DNA from 2 places in the Eubacterium sp. genome. Region 2 is predicted to be linked to the other one. Evidence: a T-box and tRNA genes for the amino acid it is inferred to sense, from the RefSeq annotation. Region 2 holds a T-box; the other holds one or more tRNA genes.
What was found. A T-box is a leader RNA that pairs with one kind of tRNA and senses whether it is charged. The one in region 2 lies ahead of thrS (threonine--tRNA ligase), so its partner is inferred to be a tRNA-Thr.

Region 1: it has a tRNA-Thr gene. The T-box ahead of thrS (threonine--tRNA ligase) is inferred to sense a tRNA for this amino acid. The anticodon was not compared.

The regions. Positions count from the first base shown of each region.
Region 1 is NZ_DBLZZO010000034.1:31-16,656, reverse strand. Features, by position in the region: gene argS (arginine--tRNA ligase) at 1-304, shown strand, start outside; gene ACZM4J_RS10885 (hypothetical protein) at 435-713, opposite strand; gene ACZM4J_RS10880 (hypothetical protein) at 799-1,131, opposite strand; gene ACZM4J_RS10875 (HAD-IA family hydrolase) at 1,355-2,002, shown strand; gene ACZM4J_RS10870 (CPBP family intramembrane glutamic endopeptidase) at 2,014-2,895, shown strand; gene ACZM4J_RS10865 (glycosyltransferase family 2 protein) at 2,897-3,910, shown strand; gene ACZM4J_RS10860 (phosphatase PAP2 family protein) at 4,048-4,770, opposite strand; gene ACZM4J_RS10855 (Tex family protein) at 5,033-7,168, shown strand; gene ACZM4J_RS10850 (type 2 periplasmic-binding domain-containing protein) at 7,254-7,451, opposite strand; gene ACZM4J_RS10845 (hypothetical protein) at 7,473-7,877, shown strand; gene ACZM4J_RS10840 (leucine-rich repeat domain-containing protein) at 8,032-8,922, shown strand; tRNA gene ACZM4J_RS10835 (tRNA-Val) at 9,261-9,333, shown strand; tRNA gene ACZM4J_RS10830 (tRNA-Met) at 9,388-9,461, shown strand; gene ispF (2-C-methyl-D-erythritol 2,4-cyclodiphosphate synthase) at 9,626-10,111, shown strand; gene ACZM4J_RS10820 (DUF2156 domain-containing protein) at 10,122-11,033, shown strand; gene ACZM4J_RS10815 (GNAT family N-acetyltransferase) at 11,045-12,055, shown strand; gene cysE (serine O-acetyltransferase) at 12,195-12,818, shown strand; gene cysS (cysteine--tRNA ligase) at 12,838-14,250, shown strand; gene ACZM4J_RS10800 (Mini-ribonuclease 3) at 14,280-14,723, shown strand; gene rlmB (23S rRNA (guanosine(2251)-2'-O)-methyltransferase RlmB) at 14,726-15,466, shown strand; tRNA gene ACZM4J_RS10790 (tRNA-Thr) at 15,573-15,645, opposite strand; gene ilvN (acetolactate synthase small subunit) at 15,951-16,433, shown strand; partial or broken gene ACZM4J_RS10780 (ketol-acid reductoisomerase) at 16,520-16,626, shown strand, end outside.
Region 2 is NZ_DBLZZO010000008.1:13,959-30,584, forward strand. Features, by position in the region: gene ACZM4J_RS04020 (homocysteine S-methyltransferase family protein) at 1-2,209, shown strand, start outside; gene rpmB (50S ribosomal protein L28) at 2,328-2,513, shown strand; gene ACZM4J_RS04030 (Asp23/Gls24 family envelope stress response protein) at 2,644-3,003, shown strand; gene ACZM4J_RS04035 (DAK2 domain-containing protein) at 3,032-4,714, shown strand; gene ACZM4J_RS04040 (DUF6106 family protein) at 4,727-5,233, shown strand; gene guaB (IMP dehydrogenase) at 5,395-6,849, shown strand; gene ACZM4J_RS04050 (FKBP-type peptidyl-prolyl cis-trans isomerase) at 6,944-8,128, shown strand; T-box leader at 8,373-8,571, shown strand; gene thrS (threonine--tRNA ligase) at 8,670-10,634, shown strand; gene ACZM4J_RS04060 (DUF1540 domain-containing protein) at 10,760-11,086, shown strand; gene infC (translation initiation factor IF-3) at 11,476-11,970, shown strand; gene rpmI (50S ribosomal protein L35) at 12,001-12,198, shown strand; gene rplT (50S ribosomal protein L20) at 12,221-12,577, shown strand; gene ACZM4J_RS04080 (DUF4340 domain-containing protein) at 12,913-13,257, shown strand; tRNA gene ACZM4J_RS04085 (tRNA-Leu) at 13,298-13,383, opposite strand; tRNA gene ACZM4J_RS04090 (tRNA-Leu) at 13,538-13,622, opposite strand; gene ACZM4J_RS04095 (deoxyguanosinetriphosphate triphosphohydrolase) at 13,868-14,875, shown strand; gene dnaG (DNA primase) at 14,896-16,626, shown strand, end outside.

The sequences.
Region 1 (16,626 bases), on a different contig from region 2:
AAAGACAGTAGATAATCTTTCTATTATTGATACAGATAATGATGAACAGTTACAGTTAATGCTTGAAATTGCCAAGGCGAATGAAGTAATTGAAAATGCAGCTAAGGAATTAGCCCCACACAAGATTTGTTCATATATTTATGATTTATCAAATGCATTTAACAGATTTTATCATGGAACAAAGATTCTTTCTGAAGCAGATGAAAAGAAGAAAGAAGGCTATATTGCATTAATTAACATGGCAAAGAAAGTATTAGAGACAGGTATTGATTTACTTGGTTTCTCAGCACCAGAGAAAATGTAATGTTTATACATTACTTTTTCATAAATTTTATATTTTTAATATTTTTTATGGTTATATTTATAACCTTATTATCCAACAGGATTTATTTCTAAGAAACGGTGTTTCTTAAAAAAGGCATCACTTAGTTGTTTTAGCTAAGTGGTGCCTTTGTTGTCCAGTTGAGAAAATCTGATATGCTTTTTTCGTTTTCATAGGATAGAATATCATAAAATACACCGTCACCATGAAAACTTTTGCCTGAATCTTTTTCGTAGGTTATAGAATAATCTATACTTAATGGAATTTTTACTCCCCAATTTAAATAGAGTGTAAAAAAATAAGATGTAAATAGTTTGAATAATATTATAATGATTAAAATAATAGCAATGAAAATGGGTATTATTATTTTGTAGATTTTTTTGTTTTTCATTTTTTTGTTCCTTTTATGATAAAGACCGGATAGCTTATTAACTATCCGGTCTTTATAAACTGTTTAATAGTTATCTACTAGCTGTTTATTTAGTAGTAGTCTGTTCTGTAGTTGCTGCAGTAGTAGTCTGTGTAGCACTGCTGTTAGTTGTTCCCTTTACATTTGAATCACCCTTCTGAACAAGAGCGTTTCTAATGCTTTCAAGCTGGCTCTTAGATAATTCAGTGTGTGATGTAGTTGTTGCAGGTGTATAAAGACCTGTTGTAACTGCAATTGAATAACCCATGTATCCTATAAAAATAATTGCCACTAATGTAGTTACAACATAAGCTGCGATTTTCTTCATGTTTCTTTTCTTTGTGGCATGTTTTCTGTTGTACTTTTCCTGTTTGTACTTGTCTACTTTTTCTTGACTCATTTTTATGTACCTCTCAAAAATTTAATATTAGATAATTCAGAAAAATCACTGGATGTAAGCGATAATCAATTCTGTCTTATCTTTGGTTTAAATATAATGAATACAATCAAAATCGTTTTCATTTTCCGAAACCAAAACACTATTAAATTATAAAGCAAAAACGGATGTAAAACAAGTGGGTTTGTGTTATAATAGTTTGAAAATTGCGTAAAAGAGGAAATCTATGAAAGAGTACAAGGTTATAATTTTTGATTTAGATGGAACCCTTAGCGATTCCGGTATTGGAATAACAAAGTGTGTTCAGTATGCTTTGAAAAAACTAAATATTATAGAAGAGGATTTGGAAAAATTAAAACATTTTGTGGGGCCGCCTCTTAAAGATGAATTAATGAAAACTTATGGTTGTTCAGAAGAACAGGCAAAGCAGGGTGTTGAATTTTATAGAGAAAGATATACACCTATAGGAATATATGAAACAAGCCTGTATGAAAAGGTGGAGCAGTTACTTATATCTTTGAAAGAAAAAGGTAAAATCATTGCTTTGGCAACATCAAAACCATTAGGCATGGCGAAGGAAGTTATTAAATATTTACATATTGAGCAATATTTTGATTATGTAAAGGGAGCAGATTTAAATGGTCCTATACATAATAAGAACGATGTATTGCTAGCTTTACTTAATGAAATTAATTCTGTAGATAAAAATGAAATGGTTATGATTGGAGATACTATTTTTGACATTGAAGGTGCAAATTCAGTTGAAATAGATTCAATAGGTGTTTCATATGGATATGGAGTTGTAGAAGAAATGAAAGAGAAAGGCGCAAAGGCAATAGCAAATACGCCTATTGATTTGTTGGATTTAGTTTAAAGGAGTATGTTTTGAAAGAAAGAACTTTAGGAAGAAAACTTTGGGGTATAGTAACTCCAATGTTAATTTATTTATGTATACAAATAGCAGTAATAGTTATTATTCAGGGTGGAATTACAGCGTATGGTATTTTCCATGGCATGTCATCATCAAAACTTCAACAATATTTAACAGAAATTACAAATAGCTATGCTATGTTACTTACAGGTATTTCTGCACTTGGAACAATTCCGATTATGGGACTGATGATGAAACTTGATATAGACGCAGATAAGAGAACAGGTGATTTTAAAAGATATGAATCAGTAAAAAAATGGAAATATTTATTGATACTGCCGTTTGGAGCGTTTTGTATGTGGTGGGCAAGTATGCTTGTGTCAATATTACAAATGTTTATGCCACAGTTTATGATTGACAGTTATTCAAGTACACAGACTGCCATTAATTCAAGCTCATTTATATCTCAGCTTGTTACAGCAGGCTTCATTGCACCTATTGTAGAGGAAATGATTTTTAGAGGGCTGATTTATAAAAGATTAAAAGTCTTATCTAATGTTACAATAGCTGCAATTTTATCGGCAGTATTATTTGGGGTATTTCATGGAAACTGGATACAGGCACCATATACTATTATTATAGGCTTGCTTGCTGTTTGGTTATATGAAAAGTATAAGTCAATTGTTGCTCCAATATTATTTCATATGGGAGCAAATATTACATCAGTGTTAGTTTCGGCAATGTCTGAGGCAGCGGCCACAGGAAGTGAAACAACAGAAACAATATCTAATAGCGAACTTATTTATGGCTTATTTACAGTGATGATTGTTTTTGCTTTGGCATCATTGGTTATTGGTGTTATAATAAACAAATTAGTTAAACCTAAGGAGGTATAAAATGAAATTATTAACAGTAGCTATTCCATGCTACAATTCAAGTGAATATATGGACAAGAGTATAAGAAGTGCAATTAGCGGCGGTGACAGAGTGGAAGTTGTAGTGGTTGATGATGGTTCATCTGATAATACATTAGAGATTGCGAACAAATATCAGAAGAAATTTCCTGATATTGTAAAAGTTGTTCATCAGGAGAATGGTGGTCATGGTGAAGCTGTAAATACAGGTATCAAAAATGCTACAGGTCTTTACTTTAAAGTTCTTGATAGTGATGACTGTCTTGGGAAAAATGCTTTACAGAAAGTCCTTGATTTATTAGAGGACATGGTTTCAAAAGATGCAGGACTTGACATGCTGATTTCTAACTTTATGTATGATAAGCAGGGAGCAAAGCATAAGAAAATTATGAAATACAAAAGCGCAATGCCTGTAGGAAGAATGTTTGGTTGGGATGAATTACATTTTGGCACATCACAGTATTTATTAATGCACTCGGTTATATATAGAACAAAAGTATTAAGAGAATGTAAGATGCAGCTTCCAAAACACACATTTTATGTGGATAATATTTATGTGTTCCAGCCATTACCATATGTAAAGAACATTTATTACTTAGATGTATGTTTATACAAATACTTTATAGGAAGAGATGATCAGTCGGTAAATGAATCAATTATGATTAAGAGATTGGATCAACAGTATAGAGTCACACGTATAATGTTAGATGTATACAACAATACTGTTATAGAAAATAAACACACAGATAATGCCATGGTTCATTACTTTGATATGATGATGTGTGTCTCATCAATTCTTTCTATATTGGAAGGTTCAGAACAAAGATTAAAAGACAAAGAAAAATTATGGCAGGATGTTTTAGAAAGTAATCCTGTGTTATATCAAAAGGTTAGAAAGTCACTTCTTGGTAGAACAATGAATCTACCTGGTAAAGTTGGAAGAAAATGTTCTGTAATAGGCTATGCATTAGCTCAAAAAATATTTGGATTTAACTAAAATGAAAAAAGCTAAGTCTCATTAATGAAAAGGAATGTAAACCAAACATTAATGAGATTTAGCTTTTTATATTAGAAACTAAATTATTTTTTTATAAAAATAAAACAATTATAAGTATTATAATCTAAGAATTGTAATTATTTTCTTTTGTTTAAAAAATAAAGAACCTGATGTTGTTTAGGATCTTTAATTTTTGGAGCAGGAAATTCTGTATTTCTAAACCACCATTTAAATACTATAAAGTACAGTATAAAAGCTAAGGCGGTTCCTGCTAAAACATCTAAAACAGAATGTTGTTTTAAAAACAATGTTGACATACATATCAAAATAGCTAATATAAGCGATATTACTTTAATATGTTTTCTTGAATTTAAGCCCTGCATGTGTGGACTTTTTACTAAACAAATGTGTGCGCTAATAGTCACGTATACGTGAAGACTAGGAAAAACATTTGTTGGTGTATCGTTATTGTATAGGAAATGGACTAAGTCAATAAGTATGTTTTCCCTACCGATATTAGAAAGTCGAAGTTCTAAACCGTTAGGATAGAATGTACATACCAGTAAAGCAATAGTCATTCCTGTAAACTCATAGGCACAAATACGATAAAATTCATTTTTTGAATGATAAAAAAGAAAAACAAATATAGCAGGTATATATAAAAACCACAATAAATATGGAATTACAAACCATTCGCAAAATGGAATAATATCATCCAAAGGACAATGCATAATATGAAGTCCCGGAAAATCTGCCGGTATATATTTTTCTAAAAGAATGAACCATGGCATATATATGAAAACATATAGTAAGGGCCATGCGTGTTTGTACTTACGAAGCTCATTGGATATTTTGCTCATAAGTCACCTTCATCTAATTGTTTATTTATTTTGAACTAATGATTTACGAGAAATGAAACTCGTAATCACAAGTAGTATAATAGACACATTATATTAAAAAACTATTACAAAATGCACACAAATTTATAAAAATTTGATAGAATAGTTATGGTCCTAAAAAAGTATAACATTGTGAAAATGAAAAATAAAGACTTATTAAATATAAAAATATTAGAGTTATTTATATAAGAATATTAGAGAGTAATTAAAGAAGGTAGGAAAAATGAACATTAATGAAATTATTGCAGAAGAATTACAGGTAAAAGTTTGGCAGGTAGAAGCAGCAGTAAAGTTAATAGATGAGGGAAATACAATTCCTTTTATTGCCAGATACAGAAAACCCGTAACGGGAGAGTTAAATGACGAACAGTTAAGAGACTTAGATGAAAGACTAAAATATTTACGTAATTTAGAAGAGAAAAAAGAGACAGTTATTGCTTCTATTGAAGAACAGGGCAAAATGACTGATGAATTAATGAAGCAGATAAAAGAGGCTAAGACTATTGTTGCAGTGGACGATATTTACAGACCATACAGACCAAAACGAAAAACAAAAGCAACAGAAGCTAAGGCAAAAGGTTTAGAGCCACTTGCAAATATTTTTCTTCTTCAAAAGAGTGAGAAGACACCGGAGGAAGAAGCGAAGAATTATATTAATGAAGAATTAGGTGTGGAAACAGTAGTAGATGCCATAAATGGTGCAAAAGACATTATTGCAGAAGCTGTGTCAGATGACGCAGAATATAGAAATGCCATAAGACATACGGTAATTAAGCATGGAAATATAACATCTAAGGCAAAGAATGAAGAGGAACAGACACCTTATGAAAATTACTATGCCTATAGTGAAGCTATTGATAAAATTCCAGGTCATAGAATATTAGCAATTAATCGTGGCGAAAAAGAAAAGGTACTTAATGTAAAAATAGAAATGCCTGATGAAAATATTATTAGAGTTTTGGAAAAATCCATAATTGTAGGCCAAAGTCCTTTTTCAGACGTTTTAAAAGAAGCAATTGAAGATGGTTTTACAAGATTAATAAAGCCAGCCATTGAAAGAGAAATAAGAAACTCTTTAACAGAAAAGGCAGAGGACGGAGCAATTTCAGTATTCGGCCAGAACTTAAAACAGCTTCTTATGCAACCACCAATTGCAGGAAAAACAGTATTAGGCTGGGATCCTGCTTTTAGAACAGGCTGTAAGCTGGCAATTGTAGATGAGACAGGCAAAGTATTATACACCAAAGTGATTTTTCCAACAGCACCACAAAATAAGGTTGAAGAGTCAATTAAGATTGTTTTAGATCTTGTTAAGAAATACAATGTTAGCCTTATATCATTGGGAAATGGTACAGCTTCAAGAGAATCAGAAGCAGTTGTATGTGAAATAATTAAGAGATGCCCTACAAAATTAGAGTATGTAATAGTAAATGAAGCAGGAGCTTCTGTTTATTCTGCAAGCAAACTAGCAACAGAAGAATTTCCTAATTTTGATGTGGGACAAAGAAGTGCAACTTCAATGGCAAGAAGATTACAGGATCCATTAGCAGAACTTGTAAAAATTGAACCAAAGGCAATTGGCGTAGGACAATATCAGCATGACATGAATCAAAAGAAACTGGAAAATGTACTTGGAAATGTTGTGGAAGATTGTGTTAATAATGTAGGCGTTGATTTAAATACAGCTTCAGCATCTCTTCTTGAATATGTTTCAGGAATAAGTAAAACCCTTGCAAAAAATATTGTTGCATATAGAGAGGAAAACGGTCAGTTTACAACAAGAAAGCAGCTATTAAAAGTTGCTAAATTAGGTCCAAAGGCTTTTGAACAGTGTGCAGGTTTCCTTAGAATCAGAAATGGTAAAGAACCTTTGGATTATACAAGTGTTCATCCTGAAAGTTATACAGCAGCTAAAAAGCTTTTAAAGAAATTTGGTTACACAACAGATGATTTGCTATCAGGAAATGTTAAAATTGCAAAAGATGTAAAAGACATTAAAGCTGTGGTAGAAGAAATTGATACGGACGAAATAACCTTAAAAGATATGATTGCTGAAATGGAAAAGCCGGGTAGAGATCCAAGAGAAGAAATGCCTAAGCCAATCCTTAAAAGTGATGTTTTAGATTTTGATGATTTAAAAGAAGGCATGGAACTTAAAGGAACTGTAAGAAATGTAATTGATTTTGGGGCTTTTGTTGATATTGGTGTTCATCAGGACGGTCTTGTTCATATTTCAGAAATGAGTGATAAGTTTATAAAACATCCATTAGATGTGGTATCTGTTGGAGATGTTATAAATGTGAAAGTATTAAGTGTTGATAAGCAAAGAAAGCGTATTCAGCTTACTATGAAATTATAATGTAAGATTGCAGTTTGATGTAAGATGCTGCTTAATGTAAGATTACAGTTTGATGTAAGATTATAGTAGAAAAATGGTTTGCTTCCTATAAGGAGTCAAACCATTTTTTTGTATATTCAAGAAAGTTCTGTTCATCCTCTGTAAGTAATTTATCCTTATCCCAGGCGATGGCAAGAGAACGGGATACTTTTTCTTTAAGTGGAACTATTGTAACTTTATCTGAATGTTGCAGGTTAAAAAACTTTTCAGGCAGAAGCCCAATCCCCTTATCCTTTTCAATCATATATCTAAGAGCCGCGTAATCATGGGTTTCAAAAACAACATTAGGAGTAAAATCACCATAAGTTTTACTACAACAAAAAAAGATGATGTGCCGGAAACAACTGAAAATGTAACAACAGGCAACAATACAAATGCTAGTACAACTGCTAAAAAAGCACTTAAGAAAACAAAGATAACTAAAAAGAGCAAGAAAAAATTAGCTTCAAAGAAAATTAAATTAACATTTAGGAAAGTAACAGGAGCTAAGAAGTATGTAGTACAAGTGTCAACAAGCAAAAAGTTCAAAAAGGTACTATATAAGAAGGTTGTCAGAAAGACAAAAGCTACTCTTTCAAGTAAGAAAATTAAAAATAAAAAGAAATTATATGTAAGAGTAAAAGCAGTAGGTGCAAGCAAATGGTCAAAACCTGCAAGAATTAAAAGATAAAATTTACATAAGGGATAAAAAATGGTACAATATTCCATGTTGAAGGGGGTGAAAGACTTAAATTATATTTTCAAGAAAATTCTAAATTTCTAAAATAAGTATGAAAAGTATTTCCCAAATCCCCAATAAAATATTATACGCGGAGGAAGTGTTTATGAAAAAAAGAACATTAAAGTATTTATTTTTAATTGCTGCAATTATGTTTTGTGTAAGTAGTAATACAAAAGTACAAGCAGCATCAGATTTTGTTATTAAAAAGAGTGGGCAGGAGTACATACTGACAGAATATAAGGGAAGAGATACTACAGTATATGTTCCTAAAAAAGTAACTATTATAAACGGAGCTTTTAAGAATAATAAGAAAATCAAAAAAATCGTTTTATCAGATAAGGTAGACAGTATTTACGATGGTAGTTTTGATACGTTGAAGAATCTGAAAGAAGTAGTTTTTTCAAAAGGTTTAACAACAATAGAAAAAGGAGCTTTTAGAAAGTGTCCTAAAGTAAAGAGCATTAAAATTCCTAAAAAATGCAAATATATAGGTGATTATGCTTTTGCCGGATTGTCAGGTTTGAAATCAATAAAAGTTGAAAAAGGCAATAAATCTTTTAAAGTGTACAAGGGAGCATTATTTAACAGTAAGAAGACGGAGTTAATTTGTTACCCAAGAAAGTATAGTGGGAACAAAGTGTTTACCATTCCAAAAACAGTAAAAGTTATTGCAAGTTACGCATTTAAGGATAATTGTTATTTGGAAAAATTAATAATCAAAGGTGATGCTTACGACGGTGGCTATGATGATATGAAGGCATTTACTAATATGAAAAAGCTCAAAACTGTAGTGTTTAAAACAACACAGAAGAGAGATAATATTAGTTTTCGTAATTGCAAAAAATTAAAAAAAGTTGTCTTAGCTGAAGGAACTGAAAAGATTGTAGACAAGCAATTTTATGGTTGTAAAAATTTAACAGATATTAATATTCCAAAATCTGTGAAAATAATTGAAAAGAATGCATTTAAAGGTTGTACAAAATTAAAATTGTAGAATTAAGAGAAAAAGCATCGAAGATAAGGTTATGAAAAACTTTGTTTTCGATGCTTTCTTATGTGATGGAAAATAAGTCTGAAAATTCTATTGAATAAATTTTTAATTGTACATACACTTGGAACCAAAATAAAATAGTTGCTGTATAGGCGTACATTGGTTGATTTATGCTATAAAAGCTACAGATATGTCTATGAGATTTGGTTCTATAGCAAAGGAATAATAGAGTGGAATTTAGATATGCAAAATGGCCAAAATAAAAAATATTAAAAAAATAAAAAAAGTGCTTGACAATTTTCGCTCAAAAGTATATATTAATAAAGCAGTTTGAAAGCAATGGGATCTTAGCTCAGCTGGGAGAGCATCTGCCTTACAAGCAGGGGGTCACAGGTTCGAGCCCTGTAGGTCCCATTTATAGTTTTCAAATGACAATTTAATAATTAACACTTATGTGTTATTCATTGTGGCGAGATAGCTCAGTTGGCTAGAGCACACGGTTCATACCCGTGGTGTCGAGGGTTCGAATCCCCCTCTCGCTACTTTTTTATTGCCCTAAAATATTTTTTGTTTTAGGTTTTTTTTTACCAAAACTAAGGGCTTAGATAACTTTTTTCATTTTTGTACATAATATAATGATTTTATTAAAAAGTGTGGTATAATAAAAGCATCTTTGCGGAAAAATATAATTTAATAGGAGAATACTATGAGAATAGGGATGGGATATGATGTCCATAAATTAGTAGAAAACAGAAAATTAATATTAGGCGGAGTGGAGATTCCATACGAGTACGGACTTCTTGGACATTCAGATGCAGATGTTGTTGTTCATGCAATTATGGACGCTTTACTTGGTGCAGCAGCATTAGGTGATATAGGAAAACATTTCCCTGATACTGATCCGCAGTATAAGGATATTTCAAGTATTAAATTATTGAAGCATGTAGGAAAATTATTAGAAGAAAATAATTATGTAATAGGAAATATTGATGCAACAATTATATGCCAGAAACCGAAACTTGCTCCCTACAGGGAACAGATGGTGAAAAATGTGGCAGATGTATTAAATATTAATGTGAATCAGGTGTGCATAAAAGCAACAACAGAAGAAGGGTTAGGTTTTACAGGGGAAGGACTTGGAATTTCATCACAGGCTATTGTATTGTTAGAGGAGAATATACATAACAGATAGAAGGCAAAATATGAAAGATTATCAATTACACGAAATAAAAATAGAGGACTACAACCAAATAAATGAATATTACAATTTAAGAAGACCGGAGACGGCAGACAGTAATATACTTGATTTGTTCCTTTGGGAGAATTGTTATCCAACATGGTATTTTACAAATGAACATGGATTAATGTGGGTGGCAAAGAGTGAAGATAATCAATACTATTCATCAGTGCCTTGTTGCAGGGAAGAAGACTTGAAAGAATGTTTCCTTGAAACACAGGACTATTTCAACAATGTATTAAAGAAGAAACTAACAATGTACCTTGTTGATAAGAAGGCTCTTGAAACTTTAGATTTGCCGGAAGATGAATATATAGTAATACCTGACAGAACATACTACGATTATGTATATGATGCTGAAAAACTAAGAACTTTCAGTGGCAAAAAATACCACAAGAAGAAAAATCATCTAAATGCCTTTAAGAAAGAATATGAAGGTCGATACTCATTTAAGATTCTAGGTAAAGAAAATGAAAAAGAAATTTTAGAATATTTGGAAAAATGGAAAGAAACAAAAAGTCATGCTGAAGAACATGAGTTTATAGACAGTGAAGCAAAAGGAATCAAATATATTTTGGATAATGAAGAAGTTTTTGATTACAAAATTGGCGGTGTGTATGTAGATGGCAAATTAGAGTCTTTCTGCATAGGAAATTATTATGAACAGGAAGATATGGTTTATCTGCCGGTAGAAAAGGCAAATCCGGAAATAAGAGGACTTTATCAGTATATTTGTAGCCAGTTTTTAATTGAAGCATTTCCACTGGCAGGAAAAGAAAACAGAGAAGACGACATGGGAATTGAGGGACTTAGAAAATCCAAATTATCATATAATCCTATTTATATGGTAGAGAAATACACAATAATTCAGAAGTAGAGAGAGTGGTTATGGTAAGATTACTTGAGAATAATGAAAAAACAAAAATAAGAGATTTGTATGAGCATTGTTTTGAAGAAGATACAAAAGAGTTTGTTGATTACTACTTTGACAAACGAATTCGTGAAAACGAGGTAGTGGTTAATGAAAAGGATGGTGAAATTGTATCTGCTATTCATTTGATTCCAAAAGATGCAGTTGTAGGAAACCTGAAAACAAATGTAACTTACATTTATGCAGTTGCTACATGGGAAAAATATAGAAAAAAAGGATATATAAAAGAAATATTTCAGGACGTTATTTCAAGTATGTTTTTAAATATGGATGTTTTTACATATTTAATTCCATCAAGTCCTGAAAATGCAGAAATATATAGAAAATTCGGTTTCGAATTTGTTATGGACAAGCGGGAAATGATGGAGAAAGAGCATAGAAGAAAGCCAAGCCATTCTGTTATTAGAAGAAAAGCCGAAAAGTCAGATTTAGTAAAGCTATCAATTTTTGCACAGCAGGCAATGGACAGTAACCATCGCATTGCTTTATCAAAAGATTTAGACTATTTTAAGCAAATGCTTGAGTTAGTTGAAGTTGAAAATGGCGAAATAGAGTTGTTTATCCAAAAGAAAGTAATTGTTGGGTACAGAATATTTATAGATGGTGAAATATTAGAAGAAGTGTTAGACAGCAGTTTGCAGACTCTTAGTTGGCAAAGTGATGTTAGAAAACCATACGCAATGGCAAGACTTATTAATATTAGAAAAACATTGAGGTTGTTATCTTTTAAGGATTTTAAAGAAAGAACAATAAGGATTACAGATCCGATTTTAAACGAAAATAATGGATGCTTTAAGATGAATTTCCATCATGGAAGTGTTAAGCTGGACAAAATCGAAAATCAGGAAGATGTAGATTTTGATGTTAGTATTGGAGAACTTACAGCACACATATTTGGCTATAAAAAAATACCAAATTTTCCAACGGTTTGTAAAAAAGACAGCTTTTTCATAAACGATTATGTTTAAGAAAAGTGGTATACTTTAGAAATTGTGGTATTATAAAGAATTGTAGTGTCATAATTAATTAAGTATTTGACTGATAAGATATTAAATTAAAAATATAATGCATATATAGTAATTAGACGAATTTAGTTTGGAGATTAAAATGGGATTTTTAAAATTTTACAAAGAAGAAGTAGAAGTAATAAAGGATAGAGATCCTGCAATAAAAAAAGATATTGAGGCAATATTATATCCAAGTTTTTGGGCAATTTATAATTATAGAAAAGCTCATAAGCTATATTTAAAAGGAAAAGTTTTTAGAGCAAGACGCATATCACAAAGAACAGCCAGAAAGACAGGTATAGAAATTCATCCGGCAGCCCAGATTGGTAAAGGTTTATTTATTGATCATGGTCATGGCGTGGTTATTGGTGAAACTGCAATAATTGGAGAAAATGTTACTTTATATCAGGGAGTTACCCTTGGAGGTACCGGCAAAGAAAAAGGAAAACGTCATCCCACTATAGGCAATAACGTTATGATTGGATCGGGAGCGAAAGTTCTTGGTTCGTTTACAATAGGTGACAACTCAAAAGTTGCAGCAGGCTCTGTTGTATTGGAGGAAGTACCACCAAACTGTACAGTTGTGGGGGTGCCGGGTATTGTGGTAAAACAGGATAATGTTCCGGTTCAGCACAATGATTTAGATCAGGTACACATTCCACATCCTGTACAAAATGAATTAAAGAGATTAAACGATGAAATAGAAAAGTTAAAAAACAAATAGTCTACATAAAGGAGATAATATGAAAATTTACAATACTTTAACAAAGAAAAAAGAAGTTTTTAAACCTATATCAGAAGAACAGGTTGGCATGTATACATGTGGACCTACAGTTTATCATTATGCGCATATTGGAAATCTTCGTAGCTATATTATGGAAGATGTACTTGAAAAAGAGTTGCGTTATGAAGGTTACAACGTAAAGAGAGTTATGAATATTACTGACGTTGGCCATTTATCAAGTGATGCTGATACTGGCGAAGATAAAATGTTAAAGGGTGCAAAAAGAGAACATAAGACAGTTATGGAAATTGCCAAATTCTATACAGATGCATTTTTCTCAGATTGCAAAAAATTAAATATTAAAACTCCTGACGTAGTTGAACCTGCAACAAATTGTATTGATGAATTTATTAATATGATTAAGGTTCTTCTTGAAAAAGATTATGCGTATGTAGCAGGTGGTAATGTATATTTTGATACATCAAAGCTTAAAGAATACTACACATTAACAAGTCATGATGAAGATGAACTTATGGTTGGTGTAAGAGATGATGTAGATGAAGACGAAAACAAGAAAAATAAAACAGACTTTGTATTATGGTTTACAAAATCAAAGTTTGATAATCAAGAGTTAAAATGGGATAGTCCTTGGGGTGTTGGTTACCCTGGATGGCATATTGAATGTTCTTGCATTAGTATTAAACATTTAGGAGAACATTTAGATTTACATTGTGGTGGAATTGATAATATTTTCCCACATCATACAAACGAAATTGCACAGAGTGAGTCATTTTTAGGTCATAAATGGTGCAATTACTGGTTCCATGTACATCATTTAAATGATAAGAGTGGTAAGATGAGTAAGTCAAAGGGAGATTTCCTTACAGTTTCATTATTAGAAAGTAAAGGTTATGATCCTGTTGTGTACAGAATGTTCTGTTTACAGTCTCATTATAGAAAACCACTTCAGTTTAGTTACCAGGTACTTGATTCTGTAGCTGCCGGCTATAAGAAGTTAAGAAACCGTATTGGCAAGCTTACAAATGATGGCGAAATAAATCAGGAATTAGTAAAGGAATACAAAGAAAAGTTCATTGATGTTGTTGGAAATGATTTAAATACAGCTTCAGGTATTACATTAGTATATGATGTATTAAAAGAAGATACTAATGAGGCAACAAAATTAGCTATTATAAATGATTTTGACAAAGTTCTTTCATTAGACCTTACAAAGGGTGCTATTGAAGAAAAGAAAGAAGAAAATATTGACAGCGAATTAGAAACATACATTAATGAAATGATTGCTAAGCGTGCAGAAGCAAAGAAAAACAAAGATTTTGCTACAGCAGACTCAATTAGAGATGAGTTAGCTTCTAAGGGAATTATTTTAAAGGATACACGTGAAGGAACAACTTACCATATTGAAAAGTAAGTTTAGCGAAAATGGAGATAATTCAAAACATGGATTTATTTGAGATAATAAAAAACAAAATGGAGTTAGAGGAGATAACAATTACTGATTATTCTCCTTTGACTTTGGCTTATATAGGTGATGGAATATATGAAATCATCATTAGAACAGTAATTGTTGACGAGGCAAACCGTCAGGTAAACAAAATACATAAGGCAGCTTCTAATCTAGTCAAAGCCCAAACACAGGCAGAAATGATTCATTTAATTATGGATGATTTAACAGAAGAAGAAGTGAAAATCTACAAACGTGGAAGAAATGCCAAGGCAATTACAAGAGCCAAGAATGCATCAATGTCTGATTACAGAGTTGCAACAGGTTTTGAGGCACTAATGGGATGGTTATATTTAACAAAGCAGTCAGACAGAATGATGGAACTTATAAAAATGGCTGTTAGCAGATTTAAGAATAACGAAGAAAATAAGAGAGGTTAATTTTGAGATACGAGGAATTTGTAATAGAGGGACGAAATGCCGTAATTGAAGCTTTCAGAGCCGGGAAAACAGTAGATAAGTTGTTTGTGTTGGAACATTGCAAAGAAGGTTCAATGAACACTGTTTTACGTGAAGCAAAAAAACACGATACGATAATTAATTATGTAAAAAAAGAAAGACTTGATCAAATGTCAGAAACAGGAAAGCATCAGGGAGTTATTGCATATATTGCAGCTTTTGAATATGCAACAGTTGATGATATTTTGAAAAAGGCAGAAGATAAAGGGGAACCACCATTTGTTGTTATTTTAGATGATATTGAAGATCCACATAATTTAGGGGCAATTATCCGTACAGCAAATTTAGCAGGTGCCCATGGTGTAATTATTCCAAAACACAGAGCGGCAGGACTTACGGCAACTGCAGTTAAAGCATCAGCCGGAGCAGTTAGCTACACACCGGTTGCCAAGGTTACAAACATCTCAAAAACAATAGAAGAGTTAAAAGATAAAGGTTTATGGTTTGTGTGTGCAGATATGGGTGGCACAACAATGTACGATTTAGACCTTAAAGGACCTATAGGTTTGGTTGTTGGAAACGAAGGAAAAGGTGTTAGCAGACTTGTAAAAGAAAAATGCGACTTTATTGCATCAATTCCCATGTTCGGAGATATTGATTCATTAAATGCTTCTGTGGCAACAGGAGTTTTGGCGTATGAAATCGTAAGACAGAGAATGAAATAAAAATACAAGCTACTTTCAAATGATTATGAAAGTAGCTTGTATAAATAATAAATAACTGAAATCAAAAAGAGTGCATTAAGTTTTAATGCACTCTTTTTAGCTATAAAGCTGCCTAGGGGACTTGAACCCCCGACCTCCGCCTTACCAAGGCGACGCTCTACCGACTGAGCCAAGGCAGCTTGCCACAACAAATATTAGTATATAAAATTTATATTTTTTAGTCAACAGAATAATTTTCTTTTTGCACAAGTGTGCGTCCTTAATGGAGCACTTTGGGGGAATAAGAAAATGTGGATAAATTTCTTGCTGTATAAAACAGATATGAAATATATTAAAAAAGGTCAAGAAAAAATGTTATATTCATATATTGTAAATAGGATAAATTTTTGATAAAATTTACAAGGAATGATAAATACGTTTCATTGACAAAAATGTTATATGTGATAGTATTAATTGATAGAAACTGAGAAAAGGGGAATACATTATGAACAAGAAAGTTTTATCAGTATTAGTTGACAATACATCAGGTGTATTGAACAGAATAGCAGGCTTATTTAGCAGAAGAGGATACAACATTGACAGCTTAACTGTTGGTGAAACTGAGAATCCACTTTATTCAAGAATGACAATAGTTGTAACAGGTGATGATGACATTCTTGAACAGATTATAAAGCAGATTACTAAATTAGAAGATGTTAAAAGAGTTGATGTTTTAGAACCATCTAATTCAGTAACAAGAGAACTTATTTTAGTTAAGATTAAGACAACACCTGAACAGAGACAGCAGGTTATGGCTATGACTGAAATTTTCAGAGCTAACATCGTAGACGTAGCAAAAGAAAGTGTAATGATTGAAATTACAGGTAGTCAGTCAAAGTTATCAGCGTTTTTAAGCTTATTAGAAGATTACGAAATCTTAGAACTTGTAAGAACAGGTATTACAGGTTTAGCAAGAGGTGTTAAATAAAGTCGATTTAGGAATAGGCTAGGTAAAAAAGATTATTTTATAGTTTAACTATAATAAAATAAAAATATACATATGGAGGCAAAGAAATGTCAGAAGCAAGAATTTTTTATCAGGAAGATTGTAACTTATCATTATTAGATGGAAAGAAGATTGCAATCATCGGTTATGGTAGCCAGGGACATGCACATGCATT
Region 2 (16,626 bases):
AGATACAGGTTACACTGTTGATGAGTTAATAAATGCTGCCATTGCTAATGCAAAGGAAGCAGCAAAAGGAACAGATGCAATGGTTGCCTTAGATATGGGACCTATTGGACAACTTTTAGAACCAACAGGAAATCTTTCTTTTGAAGAGGCTTATGATATTTTCAAAGAAGAAGTTGTTGCGGCAAAAGATGCAGATATTATTGTTATTGAAACAATGACTGACTTATTGGAAACAAAGGCGGCGGTTTTAGCTGCAAAAGAAAATTCTAATCTGCCTGTTATTACAACAATGACATTTGAAGAAAATAAACGTACATTCACAGGTTGTTCAGTTTCAGCCATGTGTCTTACACTGGAAGGCTTGGGTGTGGATGCAATGGGTGTAAACTGTTCTTTAGGACCAAAAGACTTAATTCCTATTGTTGAGGAAATATCTAAGTGGACAAGTTTACCAATTGTTGTAAAAGCAAATGCCGGCTTGCCTGATCCTGTAACAAACACATACGATGTTGATGCAGACCAGTTCGCATCCATATACAGAGAAATGCTTAAATACGGTGTTAGAACCTTAGGTGGCTGTTGTGGTACAAAGCCTGACTATATTAAAGCAGTTAAGGCAATGCTTGTTGAAGCAGAAAAAGAAGGGGCTTTTAACGAAAATAATACAAAGAAGCACCTTGCAGTATGTTCTCCAACAAAGACAGTTATAGTGGACCAGCCTCGTATTGTAGGTGAAAGAATTAATCCAACAGGTAAGAAAAGATTTAAACAGGCGCTTATAGAAGATGATATGGATTACATTCTTGGGCAGGCAATAGAACAGGTAGAAGCAGGGGCAGAAATTTTAGATGTAAATGTAGGTTTACCTGAAATTGATGAAAAGGAAATGATGATAAAAACCGTAAAGGCGTTGCAGGGAATCGTTGATGTGCCTTTACAGATTGACTCAACAAAACCTGAAGTAATTGAAGCTGCACTTAGAGTTTATAATGGTAAGCCGATTATTAACTCTGTAAATGGAGAAGATGCAGTTTTAGATACAATTTTACCTGTAGTAGCAAAATACGGTGCTGCAGTTATTGGACTTGCATTGGATGAAAATGGTATACCAGACAGTGCAGAAGGCAGAGTAGCTATTGCAGAAAAAATAATGAACAGGGCAATGTCTTATGGCATCCCAAAAGAAGATATAATTATCGACTGTTTAACTTTAACAGTTTCAGCAGAGCAGAAGGCATGCTTTGAAACTCTTGAAGCCCTTAACACTGTAAAAAATAAATTAGGGTTAAGAACAGTTCTTGGAGTATCAAATATTTCCTTTGGTCTTCCAAACAGAGAAATCATAAATAAATATTTCTTAACAATGGCACTTCATAGCGGACTTGATTTGCCAATTATTAATCCGAATGTTTCATCTATGGTTTGGGCTGTTAAGTCATATAAAGTTCTGGCAAACATTGATAAAAATTCAATGGATTTTATTGAGTATTCAAATACCCATGAACCTGAAACATCTGCCAGTGCAAAGTCAGGTGGTACACCACAGGCGGCAGCTTCACAGGGGAATGATAACTTGAAGTCTGACGAAGCAAAAGCTATTCTCCATGCAATGGAAACGGGAATGAAAAGTGAAGGCAGACAATTAACTAAAACATATCTTGAAACTCAGGATTCAATGATAATTATTAATGAAATGCTTATTCCTGCACTTGATGTAATTGGTGATAAGTTTGAGAAGGGAAAGATTTTCCTGCCACAGTTAATTTTAGCTGCTGATGTTGCCAAGGAATGTTTTGAGGAAATAAAAACATTTATGGCAAATAAGGGGGCAGCATCAGAATCCAAAGGAAAGATTGTTATTGCCACCGTAAAAGGTGATATACATGATATTGGAAAAAATATCGTAAAAGTAATTTTAGAAAACTATGGATTTGATGTTCTTGATTTAGGCAGGGACGTGGATCCTGAAGCAGTTTTGAAAGTTACCGTAGAAAATGATGTTAAATTAGTTGGTCTGTCAGCTTTGATGACAACTACATTAGGTTCTATGGAAGATACTATTAAATTATTACACCACAACAATGTTGATTGTAAGATAATGGTAGGAGGAGCTGTTTTAACAGAAGATTATGCAATGGAAATTGGGGCTGATTATTATGCAAAAGATGCGAAAATGAGCGCCGATATTGCCAAAGAAGTGCTTGGCTAAAGAAAAGCTAAAGAAAAAATATGCGAAAGTGCTTGCAATTTTTTGAATAGTCTGTTAAGATAGCCTTTGTGTCAGGTCGAAGAAGGTTCGACTTAATTTATACAAGGGAGGTGCTATTATGGCTAAATGTAGTATTTGCGGTAAGGGTGCTCATTTTGGAAACGCAGTGAGTCATTCACATAGAAAGTCTAATAAAATGTGGAAGTCAAACGTAAAGTCTGTTAAAGTTAAGACTGAAGGCGGAGCAAAGAAAATGTACGTTTGCACATCTTGTTTGAAATCAGGAAAAGTAGAAAGAGCATAGTATATGTTATTAGATAAAAAGACGCTGCATTTGGTAGTGTCTTTTTTCTTGTCTTTTTATACCAAAAAGGGTATAATATCTGTAACTGTGTAAGCAAGTATGCAAATACACTTGTAAAGGAGGATAACATATGAAGGGTAAGATGAATACTGACATGGGACAAATATTAATCAGCCAGGAAGTTATTGCAAAGTATGCTGGTGAAACAGCTTATGAATGTTTTGGCATTGTTGGTATGGCTATGGTTAGTGTAAAAGACGGAATTGTTAGATTATTAAAGAGAGACAGCTCTACAAAAGGAATTAATGTTGTTATAGATGAAAATAACGAAATAACAATAGATTTTCATATTATTGTTGCTTATGGTGTTAATATTGCAACAATAGCAGAAAATATTATTTCAAGTGTAAAATATAAAATAGAAGAATTTACAGGAATGACTGTAAAGAAAGTAAATATTTATGTTGAAGGTGTAAGAACAATTGACTAATGTGTCTTATGCTTAGGAGGATAAAGTTTTGGAAATTAATGTAATTGACGCACAGATGCTACAAAAAATGTTTATTGCAGGTGCAAAGAATCTTGAAGCAAAGAAAGAATGGATTAATGAATTAAATGTATTTCCTGTTCCTGATGGAGACACCGGAACTAACATGACACTTACAATAATGTCAGCTGCTAATGAAGTTGGTGCAATTGCTGACCCAACAATGGAAACAGTAGCAAAGGCTATTTCTACAGGTTCTCTTAGAGGAGCAAGAGGAAACTCAGGTGTAATTTTATCACAGCTTTTCAGAGGCTTTACAAGAGAAATCAAGAAATATGATGAAATTAACGTTGAGATTTTATCAAAGGCATGTGTAAGAGCGGTTGAAACAGCATATAAGGCTGTTATGAAACCAAAAGAAGGAACAATTTTAACTGTAGCAAAAGGAATGTCAGACAAAGCTTGTGAGATGCTAGGTCAAAGCGACGATTTAACAGTTGTAATTGACGAAATCATAAAACATGGTGAATATGTTTTAAGTCAGACACCTGAAATGCTACCTGTACTGAAACAGGCAGGAGTGGTTGACTCAGGCGGACAGGGACTTATGGTTGTTTTACAGGGAGCATATGATGCTTTCTTAGGAAAAGAAGTTGATTATACACTTGAGAATGTATCAAAAGCTTCATCAACTTCAGTATCTACAGACGATTTACCAATGGACGAAGCAGATATTAAGTTTGGATATTGTACTGAATTTATTATTAATTTAGACAAGCCAATGGATGATAAAGAAGAGAAATTATTTAAGGATTTCTTAGAGTCAATTGGAGATTCAATTGTTCTTGTAGCAGATGATGAGATTGTAAAGGTTCATGTTCACACAAATCAGCCGGGTGAGGCTTTCACAAGAGCTTTAACATACGGTTCATTATCAAGAATGAAGATTGATAACATGAGAGAAGAACATCATGAAAGACTCATTAAGAATGCTGAAAAGATGGCAGAAAAGCAGAAGCAGGAAGAAGCAGAAGCTAAAAAGAATGAACCTAAGAAAAAATATGGTTTTATTGCGGTATCAGTAGGTGAAGGTTTAGATGAAATATTTAAGGGATTAAATGTTGACTATATTATTTCAGGTGGTCAGACAATGAATCCAAGTACAGAAGATATTTTAAATGCGGTAGATGAAGTTAATGCAGAAAATATTTTTGTTCTTCCAAATAACAAGAACATTATTCTTGCAGCAAATCAGGCAGAAAGTTTAGTTGAAGATAAGAATTTAATTGTAATTCCATCAAAGACAATTCCTCAGGGAATTTCAGCCATGATTGGTTTTGTAGATGACTGTTCACCGGAAGAAAACAAAGAAGCTATGATTGACAGTATGTCATACGTTAAGACAGGCGAAGTAACATACGCTGTAAGAGATACAGTAATTGATGATAAAGAAATTAGAGAAGGCAATATTATGGGTATTGGCGATGAAGGAATGCTTGCAGTTGGCGATGATATTGTGGCAACAACAGTTGACATGATTAAGGAAATGCAGGATGAGGATTCTGAAATCGTTAGCGTTTACTTTGGTGAAGGCATAACAAAAGAAGATGCTGATGTCCTTGCTTCAAAAATAACAGAAGAACTTCCTGACTTGGAAGTAGAAGTATATCCAGGTGGTCAGCCTGTATATTACTACATTGTTTCTGTAGAATAGAAAGGACAAAGTATGGACGAGATTTTTGTAGAACAGATTGTAAAAAGAAAAACAGGTATTTCTGTTGTTTTAATGCGAGTATTTTCTATTATTGTTTTAATAATGGCATTTCTTTTAATGCTTATGTTTAACTTAGGAATTCTTGCTTTTACAATTGAAATATTGCTTATATACGGAGAATACATGTTATGGTGCTATACAAGCATTGAATATGAATATTCTTTGGTAAATGGAGAATTTTCTGTTGATAAGATAATGGGCCAGAGAAAAAGAAAAAACATTGCAAATTATGAAATTAAGGATGCAGAAGTAATTGCACCAATTAATTCAGAGCAGGTTATAAGAGGTTCCATGAATGCAATCGTAAAAGATTATTCAACAGGAAGAAAAAGTGAAGGTGTATATGCCATGATTATTAGTAACAACGATGGAAAAACTAAAGTTGTTATTGAACCTAATGAAAAAGTAATTGATGCACTATATCACTACAGACCTAATATTGTTGTAAAAAACGTATAAACATTTAATTTTTATGCGTGCAAAAAATAATAAAAAATGTCGGGAAAAAGAGATATGGTCATTGACGATGTCTCTTTTTTATGTTACTATTTTCGTTAAAATAGCGTGAAGAAATTTGCGCTTTAATTTAATTATACGATAGAATAAGGAGGAAAGAATCAGTGGGTAAAATTATTGGCGAAGGAATTACATTTGATGATGTGCTTTTGGTACCACAGTATTCAGAAGTGACACCTAATATGGTAGATTTATCTACACATTTAACAAAGAAGATCAAATTAAACATTCCTATGATGAGTGCCGGAATGGACACAGTTACAGAACACAGAATGGCAATTGCAATGGCAAGACAAGGTGGAATTGGTATCATTCATAAGAATATGACTATTGAACAGCAGGCAGATGAGGTAGATAAGGTTAAACGTTCTGAAAACGGTGTCATCACTGATCCGTTCTATTTATCTCCGGAACATACACTTAAAGATGCAAATGACTTAATGGCAAAATTCAGAATTTCAGGTGTTCCAATTGTAGTAGGAAAGAAGTTAGTAGGTATTATTACTAACCGTGATCTTAAATTTGAAACAGATGAAACAAAGCTTATTAAGGATTCAATGACAACAGAAGGTCTTATTACAGCAAAGGCCGGAGTAACTCTTGAAGAAGCAAAGGCAATTTTGGCAAAATCAAGAAAAGAAAAATTACCATTAGTAGATGATGATTTTAACTTAGTTGGTTTAATTACAATTAAGGATATTGAAAAGCAGATTAAGTATCCTTTATCAGCAAAAGATGCACAGGGAAGATTACTTTGTGGGGCTGCTGTAGGTATCACTGCAAACGTTATGGATAGAGTTAGAGCTTTAGTTGACGCTAAGGTTGACGTTGTTGTAATTGACTCAGCTCATGGTCATTCAGCAAATATTTTCAAAACATTAAAGATGATTAAATCAGAATTCCCTGATTTACAGGTAATTGCAGGAAACGTTGCAACAGGTGCTGCTACAAGAGATCTTATTGAAGCAGGAGCTGATGCAGTTAAGGTTGGTATTGGACCTGGCTCAATTTGTACAACTCGTGTAGTTGCAGGTATCGGTGTACCACAGGTTACAGCAATTATGGATTGTTATGAAGCAGCTAAGGAATATGGTGTTCCAATTATCGCTGATGGTGGTATTAAGTTCTCAGGTGACATTGTTAAGGCAATCGCTGCAGGTGGTAGCGTTTGTATGATGGGTTCAATGTTTGCAGGTTGTGATGAAGCACCTGGAGATTTTGAAATATTCCAGGGACGTAAATATAAAGTATATAGAGGAATGGGAAGTATCGCTGCTATGGAAAATGGTAGCAAAGACAGATATTTCCAGTCTAATGCAAAGAAACTTGTACCTGAAGGTGTTGAAGGCCGTGTTGCTTATAAGGGAAGTATTGAAGATACAGTATTCCAGCTTATGGGTGGACTTCGTTCAGGTATGGGATATTGTGGTGCAAAGGATGTTGAAACATTAAAAGAAACAGGTAAGTTTGTTAAGATTTCAGCAGCTTCATTGAAAGAAAGTCATCCACATGACATTCATATTACAAAGGAAGCACCAAACTATACAACAGAAAGTTAATAAAAACGTATATTATTTTTTAAATATGTGATAGAATAAGAAAGAATCTTTATTATAAAGATTCTTTCTTATTATGCATAAAGGAGAGAAGACGGTGGAAAACAAGAACGAAAAGAAAGATGAAATTGTTAATAACGAAAATACTACAACGGAAAAGAAAAAAATATTAAAAGTGAAAGCAGTAGAACCTGAACAGGTAGAAAAGAAACCTTTATCTAAAAGATTGTTGGTACCTGGGATAATTGTTGTTATTATTATTGTTTTTGCAGTTGTTGTTTATTGGGCAAAGGTTATGAAACCAAAGTCAGATGTGGATAAGGACCTTGGAATAAAAACTGAAGATTACATTTCAGTTGGCGATGTTAAGGGGCTTACATATGAATTAACACAGGACATGTGGGATGAATCTGTATATGAAGATACAGATGAATATGAAGTTGTTAATAGAGCTGCAAAAGAAACTGATCAGGTAGAATATAACAGAGTAGCTTATGTTGACAACAAGAAAGTAGATGATTTGTCAGGAGAAGAGCAGGATATTAATATTTTAAGTTCAAATGAAGGACTTACAAAGACTTTTTCAGACAAACTTACAGGTCATAAGAGTGGCGAAACAGTTACTGTTGAAGTAAAAAATAATAAGGAAGTTAATGATTTTTCGTTAGCAAATAAAGATTATAGCAGTAAAACAGTTGTATTTAAGTTGAAAATTACATCAGTTAATAAGTTGACAAGAAACAAAATTACTGATAAATGGGTAAAAGACAATTATTACGAAGAACGTGGAATTTCAACTGTAAAAGAATACAACGAATGGATTTTGGAATACATCAAAGAAGAAATTATCAAGCCGGAATTATGGCAGAAGGCTTTGGAAAAAGTTAATTTGAAAGCTATTCCATCAAAATTACAGCAGGAAGTAATTGATTCAATGAATGGTGATGCAGAAGCTCAGGCTGAATATGAAAGCCTTTCTCTTGATGAATATAAGAAGAGAGAAGGTTTAGATGACAAGACTATGCAGGAGAATTATAAGACAGAATTAAAGTCTGAATTATTAATGTGGCAACTTGTAAAGGACTTAAAATTAACTGCTAGTAACGACGAAATTGAAGAACAGTACGAAAATTCATACGCAGATGCAAATTTGGATAGTGTAGAAGAGATGAAAAAGCTTTATACTAAAGAGGAAATCAAAGAAGTTGTTTTATTAGATAAAGCACAGAATTACGTTTTCAAAAATGCAAAAATTAAATATTCTTATAAAGTAAGAAAATAATTTTATGTAATATGAAAATCATCGGAAATTCTTAAAATCCAAAGGGTATTGGTAATATATATTGATTTTGGCAGGTGTAAAAGCTTGCCAAAATTAATGTAAAAAAGTCGTAGAAAGAGATTTTCCTATAAAGAAAAAACAAAGAAAAAGATTTTTGAAAATTGATAAAAACTTTTGTTGACAACTTATTATTGAATGTTATAATGGGAAAAGTAGAGAGTGTCTTAGGAAGATACTTATACCGAATAAAACGTTGAAGAGGACAGTAGGTTATCTAGAGGGTTACAGAGAGAGATGTCTAGGCTGGAAACATCTTACAGAAAGATAATTGAAGACTACCTTGGAGTGGCTCTAATCAAGCCCGGTGACTCCGTTATAGTCCAAATGAGAGGCTTTTGTTTTGAAAGCAATCAGGGTGGAACCGCGTATAATACGTCCCTGTTTATGGAAACATAAACAGGGACTTTTCTTTTTGAAAAAAATGTTTATGTTTTACGTCAAAACAGAAAGGAGAAATATGGCAAGGCCATAAGTAGGAAACATGAAAATTACATTAAAAGATGGATCAGTAAGAGAATATTCAGAAGCAATGACAGTAAACGATATAGCTTTTGATATTTCAGGAGGATTAGGAAGAGCTGCATGTGCAGGAGAAGTAGATGGAGAAGTTGTAGATTTAAGAACAACTGTTGATAAGGACTGTACATTAAATATTTTAACATTTAAAGATGAAGCAGGTAAGGCTGCTTATAGACATACAGCATCACATGTATTAGCAGAAGCTGTTAAAAATCTTTTCCCTGAAGCTAAATTAGCAATTGGACCTTCAATTGATGATGGTTTCTATTATGATTTTGACAGTGAACCATTTTCAAGAGAAGATTTAGATAAAATCGAAAAAGAAATGAAGAAAATTATCAAGTCAGGAGCAAGACTTGAAAGATTTACACTTCCAAGAGAAGATGCAATTAAATATATGGAAGATAGAAATGAACCATACAAGGTAGAGTTAATTAAAGATTTACCTGAAGATTCAACAATTTCATTTTATAGTCAGGGTGAGTTTGTAGACCTTTGTGCAGGACCACATCTTATGAGTACAAAGCCAATTAAGGCATTTAAGCTTACATCATCATCAATGGCATACTGGAGAGGTAATTCAGACAATGCAAGACTTCAGAGAATTTATGGAACAGCATTTGACAACAAAGATGCTTTAAATGAATATCTTGAAATGTTAGAAGACCAGAAGAACAGAGATCACAACAAGCTTGGTCGTGAAATGGAATTATTTACAACTGTAGATGTTATTGGTCAGGGATTACCTTTGCTACTTCCAAAGGGTACAAAGATTATTCAGAAAATGCAAAGATGGATTGAAGACTTAGAAGATAACGAATGGGGCTACATGAGAACAAAGACTCCACTTATGGCTAAGTCAGACTTATACAAGATTTCAGGACATTGGGATCATTATACAGATGGAATGTTTGTGTTAGGAGATAAGGAAAATGACAAAGAAGTTCTTGCTCTTCGTCCTATGACATGTCCATTCCAGTATTATGTATATAAAGCAAGTCAGAAATCATATAGAGATTTGCCATGTAGATACAGTGAAACATCTACATTATTTAGAAATGAAGATTCAGGAGAAATGCACGGATTAACACGTGTACGTCAGTTTACAATTTCAGAAGGACATTTAATTGTTCGTCCTGATCAGATGGTAGAAGAATTCAAGGGTTGTCTTGCACTTGCAAAATATTGTTTGGAAACATTAGGTGTTGAAGAAGATGTAACATATCATCTGTCAAAATGGGATCCTGAAAACAAGGAAAAATACATTGGTGATGCAGATGTTTGGAATGAAACAGAACAGGATATTAGAAATATCTTAGACGAACTTGGTATAAACTACACAGAAGACGTTGGAGAAGCAGCTTTCTATGGACCTAAGGTAGATATTAATGCAAAGAATGTATACGGAAAAGAAGATACAATGATTACAATTCAGTGGGATGCTTTATTAGCTGAACAGTTTGATATGTACTATGTGGATCAGAACGGTGAAAAAGTTAGACCATACATTATTCACAGAACATCTATGGGATGTTATGAAAGAACTTTAGCATGGTTAATTGAAAAATATGCAGGTAAGTTCCCAACATGGTTATGCCCTGAACAGGTAAGAGTTCTTCCTATTTCAGAAAAATATGAAGAATATGCTCAGTCAGTAGCAAAGGCATTAAAGGAAAGACATGTAGATGTAACTGTAGATTCACGTTCAGAAAAGATTGGTTACAAGATTCGTGAAGCACGTCTTGATAAACTTCCATACATGTTAGTTGTTGGACAGCAGGAGGAAGAAGACGGTACTGTTTCAGTAAGAAGCAGATTTGCAGGCGATGAAGGTGTAAAACCTCTTGATGATTTCATTAATCAGATTTGCAAGGAAATTGATACAAAAGAAATTAGAAAAGAAGAGTTCAAAGAAAATCAAAAATAATAAACAAAAATAGAAAAATAAGATTTTTGTTAAAAAAAGTATTTAGGCTTTTTGAATAGAAGTAAAAGAAATCTCCATACTATTAATAATCGGTTTTCCGAAAATAAATAGTATGGAGGTTTTTTATGACTGTTTTAAATTGTGATGTTAAAAATTGTTATTTTAACAAAAGTTCAAAATGCTGCAAGGATGGTATACAAATTGGAGGTACAGATGCCACAATTATGGATGCCACATATTGTGAAGATTTTAGAGAAAAAACTAACAGTATGACAAATACAGTTGAGCATTGTAACTGCGGTCCGGAAACAAAAATGGACGTAAAATGCGATGCGGTACATTGCACTTATAATGATAATTGTATGTGTCACGCAAAGGAAATTACAATTGATGGAAATGGTGCAACACACCAGAGCCAAACAGAATGTTGTAGTTTTGAATGTACCTGCTAAGTTAAAAAGAAATATTTTAAAAAGATTATTTCTATAATGTTTTACCTATAATTTTTTGATAAATATGTGTTATAATCTAGGTTGGGTAAAATAAAAAATATAAATTTTGGAAATTGTAAATTAATTAGAAATATCTAAAAAGTTAGAATTTTCATAAAAGTTGTAATTTTTTTAAAAAGTTGTTGACAATGTTATTCATAAATGATAACATATTGTCTGTTGAGAAAAGAAAGCAGAGTTATCCACTCTCACCCAGACGCAAAGGCGAATCGAGGTTTAATATTAATTTTGAAATTATTTAGTGGATAGTCTGTGCAGATTATCCACTTTTTTGATAGTCTGCTATCATAAAGAATTATTTATGGAGGTGCAATACTATTAGCGAGTTAATGATCAACGGACAGATTAGAGACAGAGAAGTCCGCGTAATTGGAACAGATGGAGAACAGTTGGGAGTTATGTCTGCCAGAGATGCTCAGAAATTAGCTGACGAAGCAGAACTTGACCTCATCAAAATTGCTCCAAAGGCGAAACCTCCTGTATGCAAGATCATGGACTATGGAAAGTTCAGATATGAGCAACAGAAGAGAGAAAAAGAAGCAAAGAAGAAACAGCATGTTGTTGAAACTAAGGAAATCAGACTTTCACCAAACGTTGAAATGAATGATTTAAAGACTAAGGCAAACAATGCTAGAAAATTTATCACAAAAGGTGATAAGGTCAAAGTAACTTTACGCTTTAGAGGAAGAGAAATGGCTCATATAGGTAGTAGTGCACATGTTTTAGACGACTTTGCAAAGATGCTTGAGGATATTGCTCAGGTAAGCAAGGCGGCAAAACTTGAAGGCAGAAACATGACAATGTTTTTAGAAAAAAAGCGTTAAGCTTTTAACATATTTAAGGAGGAATTAATCATGCCAAAAATTAAGACAAACAGAGCAGCTGCAAAACGTTTTAAAAAGACAGGAACAGGAAAGCTTAAAAGAAATAAAGCTTACAAATCACATATCTTAACAAAGAAGACAGCTAAGAGAAAGAGAAATCTTAGAAAAGCAACAACAACTGATGCTACAAATGTAAAGAATATGAAGAAGATTTTACCTTATTTATAATCTGAAGTAGGAGGAAGAAGAAATGGCAAGAATTAAAGGCGGAATGAACGCTAAAAAGAAACATAATAGAGTATTAAAGCTAGCTAAAGGTTATAGAGGAGCTAGATCAAAACAGTACAGAGTAGCTAAGCAGTCTGTTATGAGAGCATTAACAAGCTCATACGCAGGTAGAAAGCAGAGAAAGAGACAGTTCAGACAGTTATGGATTGCAAGAATCAATGCTGCAGCTAGAATCAATGGTCTTTCATACAGCAAGTTCATGTATGGACTTAAGCTTGCTGGAGTTGAAATGAACAGAAAAATGTTAGCTGAAATGGCTGTTAATGATGCAGAAGGATTTGCAAAATTAGTAGACGTAGCTAAAGGAAAATTAGCATAAGTTTTATTATTCTTATAAAAAGAAGACCGAAAGGTCTTCTTTTTTTTTGTGTAATAAGAAATTACTTCAGAATTTCTTATTACATAAAAAACGTTCCACTATGGATGCGTACTCGCACGAATGGAAAAATGTTGCTAAATAGGCACGCGCCGGTAACGAAGCTTCAGCGGCAGCTTTATAGCAATTGTAGTTGTTATTACGATTTTTGTTAATTTACTTGCCGGAGTTGTTACATCTAATGAAACCTGGGCAAGTTATAGTTGTAATTGTTTTACTTGTAGTTTTCGTAGGTGGATATTTTTTGATGGATAGTCATGTGAAAAAGAAAGAAAAACATGAAATTAACAAATAATGGTGGAAAATGGACCATAGAAAGTGATTCATTAGTAAATGTAAGCAGAAGTACAATAAACTCTGAAATGCTATCAAAATTAGTGGAAATGGATGCTTCTGATAAAATAAGCAGTCCCAGTGATATAAAGTATTATGGCTTTACCAAAAAGAACGAAGAAATTACAGGAAGTACAAATAACATTACTGTAACAGATTCAAATGGTAAAAACTACGAAATTTATTTTGGAAGTGTCAATCCGTATGATTCAACGCGTTATTATGTGATGGTTAAGGGAGACGATAATGTGTATACTGTATCTTCTGATTTAAACGAAAGCCACAGCTAAAAAATAGCTGTGGCTTTTTGAGTTATAACAACTCTTATTATGCAGCTAGTGGGACTTGAACCCACACCCAAGATAATATGGACATGAACCTGAATCATGCGCGTATGCCAATTCCGCCATAGCTGCCAAGCATATTAGTGTTTGATTCATATAAATATTTACTACATTTTAGAGAAAATATCAAGAGTAAATATTTATAAAAGCAAGTACAAATATGTTAATATACTTAAAAATAAGCAAAAAAAATACCTTGATAAGTCAAGGTAACAAAAAAATAAAATGCGGAAGATGGGACTTGAACCCACACGATCGCATTGATCACAAGATCCTTAGTCTTGCTCGTCTGCCAGTTCCGACACTTCCGCATACGTTTCAAACGCAAGACATATAATACCATGTGTTTTTAAGTGTGTCAACAATTTTTTACAAAAAAGATGAAAAAATTAAAAAAAGATTTTATTAAGGCTTTGAAGCAGCTCTTTTATAAAGTGTGTTTTTGTTGTATAATTACTATTAATTGGGGAATTTTTTGGCAAGCAGGCTTATAACGGAAATTTAATGATTCAAATTAAGTATTGTTTAAGGATGGCACATTTTTCGGAGGTATATTATGAATATCAGAGAGAAAAATGAAAAAATGGAAATGGAATATTTAAGTCTTTACGCAGCGAAGAGCTGTGAGAGTATGGGTAGGGACAGAGAAGAGGCTCAATGTGACATAAGAACTGTCTATCAAAGAGATAGGGACAGAATTATACATTGTAAGGCTTTTAGAAGACTGAAACACAAAACACAGGTTTTTCTGGCACCAATGGGAGATCATTATAGAACAAGATTAACCCACACATTGGAAGTGTCTCAGATTGCAAGAACTATTTCAAAGTCCTTAGATTTAAATGAGGATTTAACTGAAGCAATTGCTTTGGGACATGATTTAGGTCATACACCATTTGGTCATGCAGGAGAGAGAACTTTAAATAAAGTCTGTTCATTAGGTTTTGCGCATGCAAAGCAAAGTATCAGAGTGGTTGAAGTTTTAGAAAATAATGGTTTAGGACTTAATCTTACAAAAGAAGTTCGTGATGGAATACTTAATCACAGAACGTCAGGTACTCCACATACTTTAGAAGGCAAAGTTGTAAGACTGTCAGATAAGATTGCCTATATTAATCACGACATAGATGATGCCATAAGAGGCAAAATCATAACTGAAAATGATATTCCTAAGGCTTATACAGAGATTTTAGGAAAGTCTACAAAAGAACGATTAAACACTTTAGTTCACGATATAGTGAAGAATAGCTATGATAAGCCGGATATATTAATGTCCCAAGAGATAGAGGAAGCAATGATGGGGCTTAGACAATATATGTTTGAGAGTGTATATACCAATCCGGTTGCAAAAATAGAAGAAATAAAAGTAAAAGAAATGTTAAAACAACTATTTTATTATTACTTAGACAACATAGAATATTTACCACCTGAATATAAATACCTTATTAATGAAAAAGGTGAGAACAAAGAGCAGGTGGTGTGTGATTACATAGCAGGAATGAGTGACCAGTATTCTGTTGCTGCTTTTAAGAAAATATTTATTCCAAAGTCTTGGGAACTTTAAAATAGCTTACGGAGGAAAAATTGTTTTATTCAGAAGATATTATAGAGCAGGTAAGAACTGAAAACGATATAGTAGAAGTAATAGGTGATTATGTAAAATTACAAAAAAAGGGAAGCTCATATTTTGGACTTTGTCCTTTTCATAACGAAAAATCACCTTCTTTTTCAGTGTCTCCTAATAAACAGATGTATTATTGTTTTGGATGTGGTGAAGGTGGAAATGTAATATCTTTTTTGATGAAATATGAAAATTACACCTTTATTGAGGCAATGGAAGTTTTGGCTAATAGAGCCGGAGTTGAACTTCCGAAGATGGAATACTCAAAAGAGCAGAGAAGAGAAAAAGATTTAAAAACAAAAATAATAGAAATTAACACAGAAGCAGCCAAGTATTTTCATTATCTTCTAAAATCAGACAGAGGAAAACTTGCATATAATTACTTAAAGGGACGTCAGTTATCAGATGAGATTATTGTCAAATTTGGTTTAGGCTATTCTGATAAATACAGTAACAATCTCTATATGTATTTAAAGAAAAAAGGCTATAATGATAATGAATTACGTGAAACAGGCTTGTTTACTTACGATGAAAAAAGAGGTGTTACAGACAAGTTTTGGAATCGTGTAATGTTTCCGATTATGGATGCAAATAACAGGGTTATTGCCTTTGGTGGAAGAGTTATGGGAGATGCAAAGCCAAAATACTTAAATTCTCCGGAAACCAAAGTTTTTGATAAAAGCAGAAACCTTTATGGACTAAATGTTGCCAGGTCTTCCAGAAAAGATTATTTCTTAATTTGTGAAGGCTACATGGATGTTATTAGTTTACATCAGGCAGGTTTTAACAATGCAGTTGCAGCCCTTGGAACAGCTTTTACACAAAGACATGCAACTTTAATAAAAAGATACGTCAAGGAAGTTGTTTTAACTTTTGACAGTGACGAGGCAGGTATTAAGGCAGCATTAAGAGCAATTCCTTATTTAAGGGATGCAGGGCTTGCAATAAAAGTTCTTAACATGAAACCCTACAAAGATCCTGATGAGTTTATAAAGGCATTAGGCAGGGATGCTTACGAAGAAAGAATTAAGAATGCAACTAATTTCTTTATATTCCAGGTTGAGCAGGAACAGAAGAAATACAATTTAAATGATCCACAGGAAAAAACAGCTTTCCACAAGCAGGTAGCTGAAATGCTGTTGGAATTTAAAGACGAAATAGAAAGAGACAATTATTTAGATTCTGTTTGTTCTATTTTCAAAATTCCAAAAGAAGGTTTGTCTAAATTAGTTAAAAAGATTGGTCTTACTTATGTTGGAAAAGAAGAAAAAGTTGAAAAGGAGCCTGCAGTTTCAAAGCAGACAAAGAAAGAAGATGCATCAATAAGTGCTCAAAGAATTTTGCTGGCATATTTACTTGATAAAAATAATTGGTTTATGAAAGTGGCTCAGGTTATCTCGCCAAAAGATTTTGTAGACCCTTTTTACAATAAGGTGGCATCACTGTTTTGGGAACAGATGGAGAGCGGCCAGGGAAAACCTGCACAGATAATGAATTATTTTGAAGATGAAGAAGAACATAAGAAGGTTGCCCAGTTATTTGTTTCTCCAATTAGGGCTAATTTAAGCCTTGATGAGCAGGAGAGAGCAATTAATGATGCTGTTCATAAAATAAAAAAAGAAAGTCTTGATTACAGGGCAAGAAACGCTACAGATATTTCTGACCTTCAGAATATTATAAAAGAACAAAGTATG